DNA from 2 places in the Lactococcus sp. SK2-659 genome. Region 2 is predicted to be linked to the other one. Evidence: riboswitches for the same ligand, from Rfam matches in the RefSeq annotation. Region 2 holds a riboswitch; the other holds the start of a gene.
What was found. Region 2 has a riboswitch for fluoride ahead of LDP15_RS04235 (voltage-gated chloride channel family protein). Riboswitches for the same ligand answer to the same signal wherever they lie in the genome.

Region 1 (5,548 bases), on a different contig from region 2:
TTTTTCCCAAAATTCTTTTGAAAGGCCGACCATTTCCAGTTTCTCAGCAGCAATTTTCTCAGCTTCTTCTTTTGAAATTCCAAAGTTTTGTGGTCCAAAAGCGACATCTTTTAAAACCGTTTCTTCAAAAAGTTGGCTTTCAGGAAATTGAAAGACTACACCTACTTTTTTGCGGACAGGTTTAATCTCTTTTTGTTTACTTGTTGAAGTGACAACAATATCACCTACTCTAACCGTCCCTTGTGTAGGCTGCAACAATCCATTCAGATGTTGCAAAAGTGTCGATTTACCAGAACCAGTATGCCCAATCAAAGCCGTATAACTTCCTTTTTTGACTTCTAAATCAATGTCAAAAAGGGCACGACTGGCAAAGGGACTGTTGGGCTGATAAGTATAATTTACTTTTTCAAATTTAATCATTTTTCTTTTTTCTCAAATCCAATAATATCCATTTTTTCATTAATATGTGTCAAACTCCCAGTAGCTTGATAACCAAGTTTTTCATAAAAATGGATGTTGCCTGCTTCTTGCAAAATAGTTGATAGTTCCCACCCATCTTTAGGATGGTACATCTGTTCAAGTTTCTTTATGGTCATTTGCCCCAAACCTAGATTTTGATAATCTGGTAAAATGCCAAAGTCTCCGATATGAATTTTATCTTGACCTTCAAAATCCCAAGTCACATGAGCTAGACGAACAATACCTACAATTTTTTCGTCAAATTTAATAAAAAATAAGCTCATAAATTCTTTATCAAACCATCTTTCAATTTTTGTTATGGGAGTGTTTGCTGGGTTAATCTCATCATCATGATACTTTTTCAAATAGAGACTAAAAATGAACTGATAGAGTTTCAAAACATGGTTTGATTGACTTTTTTCCACTTTTACAAGTTCAATTTCCATGATCAAATCTCCTTTATTACTGACAGAAATTCTGTCAGTAAATTTAGCGCAACTTATCAGCCAAAAGCTCTACCAATTCGTCTTCTGACAGATACTTTTCTGGTAAATCAAAGCCATTTTTTCGCAGGTCTTTCATTAAATTTGAAGAGAAGGGAACATCTAGTCCAATTTCAACCATATCCTCACTCGTTGCAAAGAGTTCAGACGGTGCCGCTTCCTTAATTATTTTTCCTGCTTTCATCACTAAAATTCGGTCAGAGCTTGCTGCTTCATCAAGGTCATGAGTAATAGATAAAACGGTCAGTTGATATTTCTCTTTAATTTCATGAATCACGCGCATAATCTCTTGACGCCCGGTTGGGTCAAGCATTGAGGTTGATTCATCAAGAATAATGATTTCAGGTCGCAAAGCAATAATTCCAGCCACGGCTACCCTTTGTTTTTGTCCACCAGAAAGTCTCGCGGGTTCGCGGGTTTTGAAATCAAGCATATTGACAGCAAGCAAAGCTTCGTCAACTCGTTTAATCATCTCTTCCCGTGGAATTCCTTGATTTTCCATACCAAAAGCGACATCATCTTCAACCGTTGCCCCAACAAATTGGTTATCCGGATTTTGAAAAACCATCCCAATCTTTCGACGAAGATTCCAGACATTTTCAGCAGTCAAAAGCTCTCCATCAATTTTGACTTTTCCTTCAAATTCTTCAAAAAGACCGTCAATCAGTCGAGCAGTCGTCGATTTCCCAGAACCATTTTGGCCAATAATCGAAACCCATTCCCCTTTTGTAATCGAAAAGGAAACCCCATTAAGCTGATTTACATCACTTTCTTTTTCATATTTAAAAACTAAATTTTCTACTTCGAGAATTTTATTCATAGCCCTTATTATACCAAATTTTAAACACTTTTAAGCATTTAGTTTTATATTTCTACTAAAAATGACATTCTTTATCGCCAAAACAAAACATTTAAAAGTTATTGCTAAACAAGAAGAAATTTTGTTATAATATTAAGGAAGTCGGAGAAGTGTCCGAGTGGCCGAAGGAGCACGCCTGGAAAGTGTGTATACGTCACAAGCGTATCGGGGGTTCGAATCCCCTCTTCTCCTTTATAAATTCACATTCTTAAAAATAAAAAAACATTAATTATAAAAATTAATGTTTTTTTATTTTTATCTATCCTGGAAAACTAGCAAGAGCTACATCTTTTCCTAATTCTTCTTCAATTCGCAAGAATTGATTATATTTTTCAACCCGTTCACTTCGAGCCATTGAACCTGTTTTTATTTGGCCAGCATGCATGGCTACCGCAAAATCGGCAATGTAGCTATCAACTGTTTCACCTGAACGGTGAGAAATCATTGTCTTATAGCCTGCTTTTCTCGCTAAACTAATTGCTTCAATCGCTTCAGTTACTGTTCCGATTTGATTAAGTTTAATCAAAATAGCATTTGCTACGCCTTTTTTAATTCCTTCTTTGAAAATTTCGGGATTTGTCACAAAAATATCGTCACCCACTAATTGAATTTTTTGACCTTGAGCTTTCGTTTGAGCTGCAAAGCCATCCCAGTCATGTTCAGAAAATCCATCTTCAATGGAAATAAGTGCTGGATATTTTTCAACTAAATTTTCATAGTAAGTCAATAGTTCTTTAGAAGTCAATTTTTGCCCTTCAAAACGATAAACTTTTTCTTTATCATCATAAAATTCACTTGAAGCTGGGTCAATGGCAATCGCAATTTCTTCACCAGGAACATATCCTGCACTTTCAATTGCTTGATAAAGTGTAGCAATTGCATTTTCAGTAGAACCAAGTTTAGGGGCAAAGCCACCTTCATCACCTACGGCTGTTTCTAGCCCTTTGTCAGCTAAAATTTTCTTCAGAGTATGGTAGATATTTGCAATTTTTTCTAAACCATTGCGAAAGCTTTCCCGTTTGACTGGTGTAATCAAAAATTCTTGAACGTCAATTCCTGAATCGGCATGTACTCCACCATTAATGACATTGAAAAATGGTTGAGGAAGTTCTAAATCAACTCCACCAAGATAGCGATAGAGTGGAATTTTTTCACTATTCGCTGCCGCGCGAGAAATGGCCATTGAAACCCCTAAAATTGCATTAGCCCCTAAACGAGATTTATTTTTTGTCCCGTCAAGCTCAATCATCAAATGATCTAATTTTGCTTGATTAAATGGTGATTGTCCTTTCAAGGCTTCATAAATTTCGCCATTGATATTTGCGACGGCTTTAGAAACGCCTTTCCCTTGAAGACGGTCTCCACCATCTCTTAATTCAACTGCTTCACGGTCTCCGGTTGATGCTCCTGAGGGTACTGCTGCGCGTCCTAGTGTTCCATCTGTTAATCTAACATCTACCTCAACGGTTGGATTTCCTCTAGAATCAAAAATTTCTCTTGCGTGGATGTTTTCGATTGTGACTGTCATAATAAATCTCCTTTTCTTTTCCTTTAATGCCTTGTAAGTCAAAGAAAAAATGGCAGACTACAAGGCAAAAAAAGACTTTGCTTTGTAGGCGCCATTAGATTCAAGCTATTTCTTGAAACGGTTTCGGGTGTGCACCATACCCATCTGCTATTAATTTACCACTTTATTTTTATGAGGTCAAATTTTTGAAACTTATATTTAAAAAATACATTTATCATTAAGCAAAATTGTGTTATAATCACTATAATTCGCTCCTGTCAGTAAAGACAGAGCCATCAGTAAGGAATGACATGAAAACACTACTTGTTCTATGTGAAGTTAAATATTGGCATGATTTTAGAGAGGGCTTGGCAAAAGTTGGCGTTTCTTTTCTTGGCTTTGATAAGAAAAAGCCTAATCGATTTGAGATTGATCAACTTGTTGCCAAAGCTGATTTCGTCATTATGAGAAACCGCAATGTGGCTCATCATTCAGTTCAATTTGCTAAAGAAGCTTGTAAAGCAACCGATACACCCTTTTGGATTAGTAGTAACTTTGGTTTAGAAACCATTATCAAGCAACTTTCTCAAACTTTTCCAGATGAATCTTTTGAAAGCACCGACCAAAATAAGAAAAGCAAAAGGAAAAATGAAAATAGAGTTCTGCAAAAGCAAAATTCCTTAGCCGAAAGTGCCCAAAGCAAAGAAAGTCAAAATTATTTAAAAGGAAAAAAGAAACATCTCCCTCTAAAATCGGCGCTAAAAGATTTCAAAATTACTGACGACGAACCAGATTTTACAAAATTATTTAAAAAATAAGCGCTGATGCATTTGTCAGTGCTTATTTTTAGTGACAGAATTTCTGTCAGAAGATAGCCGTTGGCACTTTAGTGCTTACGAATATGCTCGAATATCCATAAGTAACTTTTAAATTAATTTTTCTTTATGAATTTGTTCAAAAGTTTTTTCACCATCATTGAGTTTTTCCCAAATGACAACTTGTCCTTGTTTTCGAGATTTTGGTACATCGATAATCCGCTGATTTGATGACCCACGGAATTGGAGCATTAAGTTTTTCTTTGATAATTCAAAACGACCGTCAACTAAAATATCTAACAAATCAAGCATTTCTAATTTGTCATCTGTTTCAAGCAACATCTCTTCCCATGTATAACCTGTCCATGACCAAATATCTTTATCCGGTAACTCACGACGAATCCGTTTGAGCAAAGGAATCAAAAATGTCGTGTTCAAGAAAGGTTCCCCACCAAGAAGCGTCAATCCTTGGACATAAGGTTGAGAAAGATCAGCCATAATTTTATCTTCAAGCTCTTTGGTATAGGGCGTTCCATAACGAAATGACCAAGTGGCTTGATTATAGCAGCCCTCGCAATGAAACATACAGCCGCTCACATAAAGTGAGCAGCGCACCCCTTCACCATCAACGAAATTGAAGGGTTTATAATCTGCAATATAATTTTGTGAGAGTTCATCAGCTCTCCATTCTCCTGGTTTTGGATTGTTCATACTTATTTCTCCGCAAAATATTTTGATTTCGCTTCGTCAACTTCGACTGAATCAATCAAATTTCCATCGTTCAAGGCTCCGACAGAACCATTCATATGTTTTACACGTGATGAAATTTCTTTGTGACGACCATGAACCATTGGACGTGCTTGCGGATTTCCAAGATATCCACAAGTTCTTTTGACAACGTCACAGGTTTTAGGATCATCATTGCCACATTGTGGACATTTAAATCCACGTTCCGTTGCCGCAAAATCTCCTTCAAAGCCACAAGCATAGCAGTGGTCAATTGGTGCATTTGTTCCAAGATATCCAATGCGATCGTAGGCAAAGTCCCAGACTGCTTCAAGAGCTTTCGGATTTTGTTGAAGAACAGGATATTCACAGTAATGAATGAATCCACCATTGGCATAAACAGGATAGTCTTTTTCAAACTCTAATTTTTCAAATGGAGTTGGATTTTTACGCACATCATAGTGGAAAGAATTAGTATAGTAATCTTTGTCAGTAATATCTGCAACTGAACCGAATTTTTCTTTATCCATTCGGCAGAAACGGTCAGTTAAACTTTCTGACGGTGTTGAGTAAACAGAATAATGATAACCAGAGGCTTTAGACCAATCTTCACAATCTTCATGCATTCGTTTCACAATTTCAATTGTAAAAGCTTTAGCTTCAGGATTATTTTCCCAAG
Region 2 (5,548 bases):
AGCAAGTTGTCCTTCTTGCATCGCTCTAACTGTTCCTGTAAAACGCAATTCTTTTAAATAATTTAGAAAATCTTCCGGATAATCTAATTCACGCAAATAGGCAATATCTGTTTCCGAGAATTTAAGGTTCTTTAAATAATCAACCATTCTTTCTAAACCAGCAAAAACAGCATAACCATTTTTAAAGGGCATCTCACGGAAAAAAACCTCAAAGACCGCCTGACGCTGATGTCGTCCAAGCTCAAAGTAAGTTTGCATCATATTAATTTGATATAAGTCCGTATGTAATGTAAGACTGTCGTCTTGATATAGATGTGGCATAATTTTTTCTCCCATATTCACTTCCGCTAATCATACCGATTTTAACGCAATTCTAATCTTTATTTTATCAAATTTTGCCCTAAATTTGTACTGGGAACCCTTTATAATTATACAATAAATTATAATTTAAATTTCGCCATGTATTTTATGTAAAACTAGTCAATTTTTTGCTCCACTTATGTTTTTTGTACTACAATAGAAGTAATGGAGAAAGGAGAGGATTATGATTAGTTATCTAAAGAAACTACTTAAACAAAATGATAGTGTAAGAATCCACTTAATAGACGGAAGTGTCGTCTCTGCCTTACATTTCAAGAAAGGTTACAGCAACGGAAATTGCCTTGTAATTGATGAGGATAACACCGAGCATTATATTAACAGTAGATACATTGTCCAAATCGAATCTTAAATTAAAGAACTCCCTTGAGGAGTTTTTCTTTAGTCTTATAGATTGCGATGAGCTATGGTACAATATAAATTGACTGATTCAAAATATTGGTAGATTAAATAATTTCAAAAATTAAGGAGAAAGCCCCCTTATGAATAAAGGGAACAGAAAAAAAGTAGGTCTATTAGGAGGAAATTTTAATCCAATTCATCATGCTCATTTAATGATGGCTGACCAAGTTGCCCAACAAATGAATTTGGATAAAGTATTACTAATGCCTGAAAATATTCCACCTCATGTCGATGAAAAAGAAACCATTTCTGCAAAACATCGAGTTAAAATGCTTGAGTTAGCAATCAAAGAAAATCCTAGACTCGGTCTTGAGTTGATTGAAATTGAACGTGGAGGAAAATCTTACAGTTATGACACGCTCAAACTCCTGACTGAAGCTAATCCTGATACCGATTATTATTTCATTATTGGTAGCGACATGGTGGAATATCTTCCCAAATGGTACAAAATTGATGAACTCCTAAAACTTGTGACATTCATTGCCTTAAGAAGAACGGATACAATCTCCAAAAGTCCTTATCCTGTTACTTGGCTTGATGCTCCCTTGTTACCAATTTCTAGTACAATGCTAAGGGAAATGTTTGCCAAAAATATTGAACCCACTTACTTCTTACCTCAAAACGTTATTGATTACATTAAAACTGAAAAATTATATAAAAAAAGATGACCCAGAGAGGTCATCTTTTTGTTTAAACTTCCAAATTTAGAACTTCTTGCGCATAAATGGATGAATTTCCATTCAAAACGTAGGCAATTGTCATAATTGGTAGGATATATTGAACCGAACCAAAGCCAAAGACCTCCGCAGCAATAAAAATTGGGCCAAAATAAGAGTTTGTTGCGGCTGAAAAAATTGAAACATAACCCGCAGCAGCCACAAATTCGACAGGTAAACCAAAGAGCATAGCCAAAGCTGCACCCAATGTTGAGCCAATAGCAAAGAGTGGTGTGACTTCCCCACCTTGGAATCCAGCAGAAATAGATAAAACCGTAAAGATTAATTTTAATATCCAATCATATCCATTGATATGTCCACCGTTAAAACTTAAAGAAATCAAATTTGTCCCAAGACCAGCATAACGGTCCAAATGAATAACAAGTAAACCAATTGAGATGACAATTCCCATCAAAATAATTCTATAATAAGGATTAACAATTCTTTTAGCGACGGTTGCTTTCATAAAAGCTAAAGATTCCGCAAAAAATCTTCCTACAAGTCCAAAACAAACGGCAATGACAGCCAATTTTAATAGAACCAAAGGGTCAATATGAATGTTAGTATTGATTGCGAAAGAAAATTTTTCTAATCCCAAACTGCTTGAAGTCCAACTTGCAACATATGAACCAACCAAAGCTGGGATTAAAGCTCTATACTCAATTTTACCCAACATTAAAATTTCAATAGCAAAGAAAGTTGCCGCGATTGGCGTTTGAAAGAGCCCTGCAAAACCAGCAGCCATACCAGTAATCAAAAGTATTTTTTTAGCTTCTTTTGCTGAGAGTTTTTTACCAATCGCATGTCCAATCACACCACCAATTTGAACTGCAACTCCTTCACGACCAACACTGGCACCAAACAAATGAGAAAGCCAAGTCGAGAAAACAATCAGCGGAACAAGACGTTTTGGAATATCTTCTCGCCCATGATTCCCCGCTTCAAAAATTAGGCCCATTCCTTTTTGGCTGTCTTTACCAAAATTCTTATAAATATAAACGATTAAGAGACCGGCTAAGGTTAAAAATGGAATTAAATATAGGGCATGACTATCTCTAAATTCAGTAATATAGATAAGCCCTCGACCAAATATAGCATCAACAATACCAATTAAGCCCCCAATAATTACAGCTAAGAAGACATATAAAATTGCGCTTCTTGAAATTCCTACTTTAAAAAAATTCATTTTTGAAACTCCTTGTTTGTGAGTTTAACTCACTTTATAATATTTTACAAAACAAAAGGCGCTACAAACAAGACTACTTGGAGATAGCCTTTTGTTTGTAGGCGCCATTAGTTTTAAGATTTTATTCTTAAAGCGGTTTCGGGTGTGCACCATACCCATCATTATTAATATTTATTTTAACATTTTATGAAATATTTACAAGAAAAAGCTCAGTCGCGCATCCCATTCTTACGTTGAATTTCTTTAAGTTTATCCGGAGTAACATCTTCTCCTGTTTTTTCATCAATAACTTTGATGGTTTCAACTTGTGAGCGGAAATTTGCTTTAACACTATCGAGGTAAGCACGACGTAAAAGGGCTTGTTCTTCAAGCTCAGCTTCTGATAATCCTTCTGCTTTTTTCTTACGCGCTAATTCATTAATACGTTCTACTTGTTCATTTGTAATTGCCATTTCTTAGTTCCTTTCTTCGTGAATATTTTTAAAATTACTGACAGAACTCAAATTTTACTGACAGCTTTTTAGAGTCATAAATAAACTTTCTGTCAGTAAATTTATCAATTTTATTTTGTATTAATCAAAGAAAAATCAGCCATAACGCTTGTTAATGCAACAACTTCTGACAACAACGCAATACGATTATCACGAACTGCTAAATCTTCAGCCATAACCATTACACTCTCAAAGAAAGTTTCAATTGCAGGTGCAAGTGAATGAACAATTGCTCTGAATTTTTCTTCACCAGGCATATAAGTCCATTGATTTTGAAGAGAAATAACAACATTATAAAGTGCTTCTTCTGCATCTTCTTCAAAAAGTGTTGGATTTATTTCTTTAATATCTTTTGCTTTTTTAACCAAATTAATTGAACGTGAAACATTTTCAATTGCTGGTTTAAAAGGTTCGTGAAGTTTGTGCCCATCAATGACAAAAGCCGATTCCATCATGTTTGTAATATCAAAGCTTGAACTATTAATTGCCGCTTCAACAATATCATGACGATCGAGTTTTTCAAGCAAGAGTTTTTGAATACGTGCTTTGACAAAATCCAAAATTTCAAGATGATTTTCACCTTCAAATTGGTCAATAAATAAAGATAAATCGAAATGCCAATTCATTTTTTCAATAATACGAATCAAGCCTTGTACTGCTCGACGTAGGGCGTAAGGGTCATTTGAACCAGAAGGAATTAAACCAACATTAAAGAAAGAAAGGACTGAATCAATTTTGTCAGCTGCTGCAAGCACAGAACCAACTTTTGTTTCAGGCAATTCTCCCTCGGCTGAAGTTGGCATATAATGTTCACGAATTGCTGCAGAAACATTTGCATTTTCACCAGCTAAAAGCGCATATTTTTCACCCATTACCCCTTGTAATTCATCAAATTCTCCAACCATTCCTGTCAAAAGGTCAAATTTATAAATTTCAGCACTACGGGCAACGTCTCTTTTTTCTTCATCTGTCAAACCAGCAATATCAGCTAACTTAGCGGCTATTTCTTTTGTTCGCGCCATGTGTTCAGTAATTGAACCAATTTTAGCATGGAAAGTTACTTTAGCAAGTTTAGCGACCAAATCTTCAATTTTAAGTTTTTGGTCTTCTTTCCAGAAAAACTCTGCATCTTCAAGACGAGCAACCAAAACTTTTTCATTTCCGAGCACGACATTTTCAATATTTTCAGCGTTCCCATTACGGACAGAGATAAAGTTTGGTGCGAGTTGACCTTCTTGGTTATAAACTTCAAAATAACGTTGATTATCACGCATTGATGTCACTAAAACTTCTGCTGGAACAGAAAGATATTTAGGATCAAATGAACCAACAAAGGCAGTTGGATATTCAACAATATTATTTACTTCTTCTAATAAATCTTTATGCAAAGTAACTTGCCATTTATTTTCAGACGCAAGAGCCAAAATTTGAGCTGAAATTTCTGCTTTACGATGTTCAGCATCAACTAAAACAAAGTTTTCTGGCATTTTGCTAGCATAATCATTTGCATTTTTGAGTTCAACCTCAACATTTGCCAAGAAACGATGGCCCCGTGAAAAACGATTTGCTGTTACGTCCAATAAATCAAAAGCAACAACTTTATCTTCTAGAAGTGAAACAATCCATTGAATTGGACGAACAAAGAGAAAATCATTATTTCCCCATTTCATATAAGTTGAGAATGTCATTTTTGCGATGACTTCATCGCCAACTTTAGACAGAATTTCTTCTGCTTTTACTCCGTCAATATGTTTTTTAGCATAATAATAATCACCCTTAAGGATTAAATCATCTGGAGTAGCTCCTTGTCCTCTTGAGAAACCTTGAATCGCTTTTGACCAATTCCCTTGCGCATCTTTAGCAATTTTAGCAGATGGACCTTTAACTTCTTCATCAATCGCTTCTGACGCTTCTGCCAAACCTTCAACAATAATTGCTAAACGACGTGGAGTTGAAAATTTAATAATTTTATCAAATTCTAAACGATTTTCTTTAAGAAAAGTTTCCATTCTTTCGGCTAATTGATTGATTGAAGGAGTCACCAAATGTGCTGGAATTTCTTCCAAACCAATTTCAAGTAAGTAATTTGTCATTATTTTTCTTCTCCTTCTACAATCTTAGTATATTTTCCTTTTTTACCAAGGTATTTTTCACGCAACGCTTCATCTTTTAAGAGCGGGAAACCAAGTTTTGCACGTTCTTCAATGAAAGTTTTTGCTACCTTACGTGCCATTGTACGAACGCGATGCATATAGCCTGCACGCTCAGTTACAGAAACTGCTCCACGTGCATCAAGTAAATTGAAGGTATGTGAAGATTTCAAAATATAATCATAAGCTGGGTGAACCAAGCCTTTATCTAATAAATCAAGCGCT

Region 1: another riboswitch for fluoride. It lies ahead of eno (phosphopyruvate hydratase); the one in region 2 lies ahead of LDP15_RS04235 (voltage-gated chloride channel family protein).

What each region holds. Positions count from the first base shown of each region.
Region 1 covers NZ_JAIWQZ020000002.1:353,403-358,950, reverse strand. The annotation lists gene LDP15_RS08940 (energy-coupling factor ABC transporter ATP-binding protein) at 1-420, opposite strand, end outside; gene LDP15_RS08935 (GNAT family N-acetyltransferase) at 417-905, opposite strand; gene LDP15_RS08930 (energy-coupling factor ABC transporter ATP-binding protein) at 949-1,782, opposite strand; tRNA gene LDP15_RS08925 (tRNA-Ser) at 1,926-2,013, shown strand; gene eno (phosphopyruvate hydratase) at 2,081-3,349, opposite strand; fluoride riboswitch at 3,428-3,500, opposite strand; gene LDP15_RS08915 (DUF2325 domain-containing protein) at 3,640-4,146, shown strand; gene nrdG (anaerobic ribonucleoside-triphosphate reductase activating protein) at 4,255-4,860, opposite strand; gene nrdD (anaerobic ribonucleoside-triphosphate reductase) at 4,857-5,548, opposite strand, start outside.
Region 2 covers NZ_JAIWQZ020000001.1:910,847-916,394, forward strand. The annotation lists gene LDP15_RS04225 (nicotinate phosphoribosyltransferase) at 1-321, opposite strand, end outside; gene LDP15_RS04230 (nicotinate-nucleotide adenylyltransferase) at 861-1,448, shown strand; gene LDP15_RS04235 (voltage-gated chloride channel family protein) at 1,471-2,682, opposite strand; fluoride riboswitch at 2,774-2,848, opposite strand; gene LDP15_RS04240 (DUF896 domain-containing protein) at 2,892-3,134, opposite strand; gene glyS (glycine--tRNA ligase subunit beta) at 3,245-5,266, opposite strand; gene glyQ (glycine--tRNA ligase subunit alpha) at 5,266-5,548, opposite strand, start outside.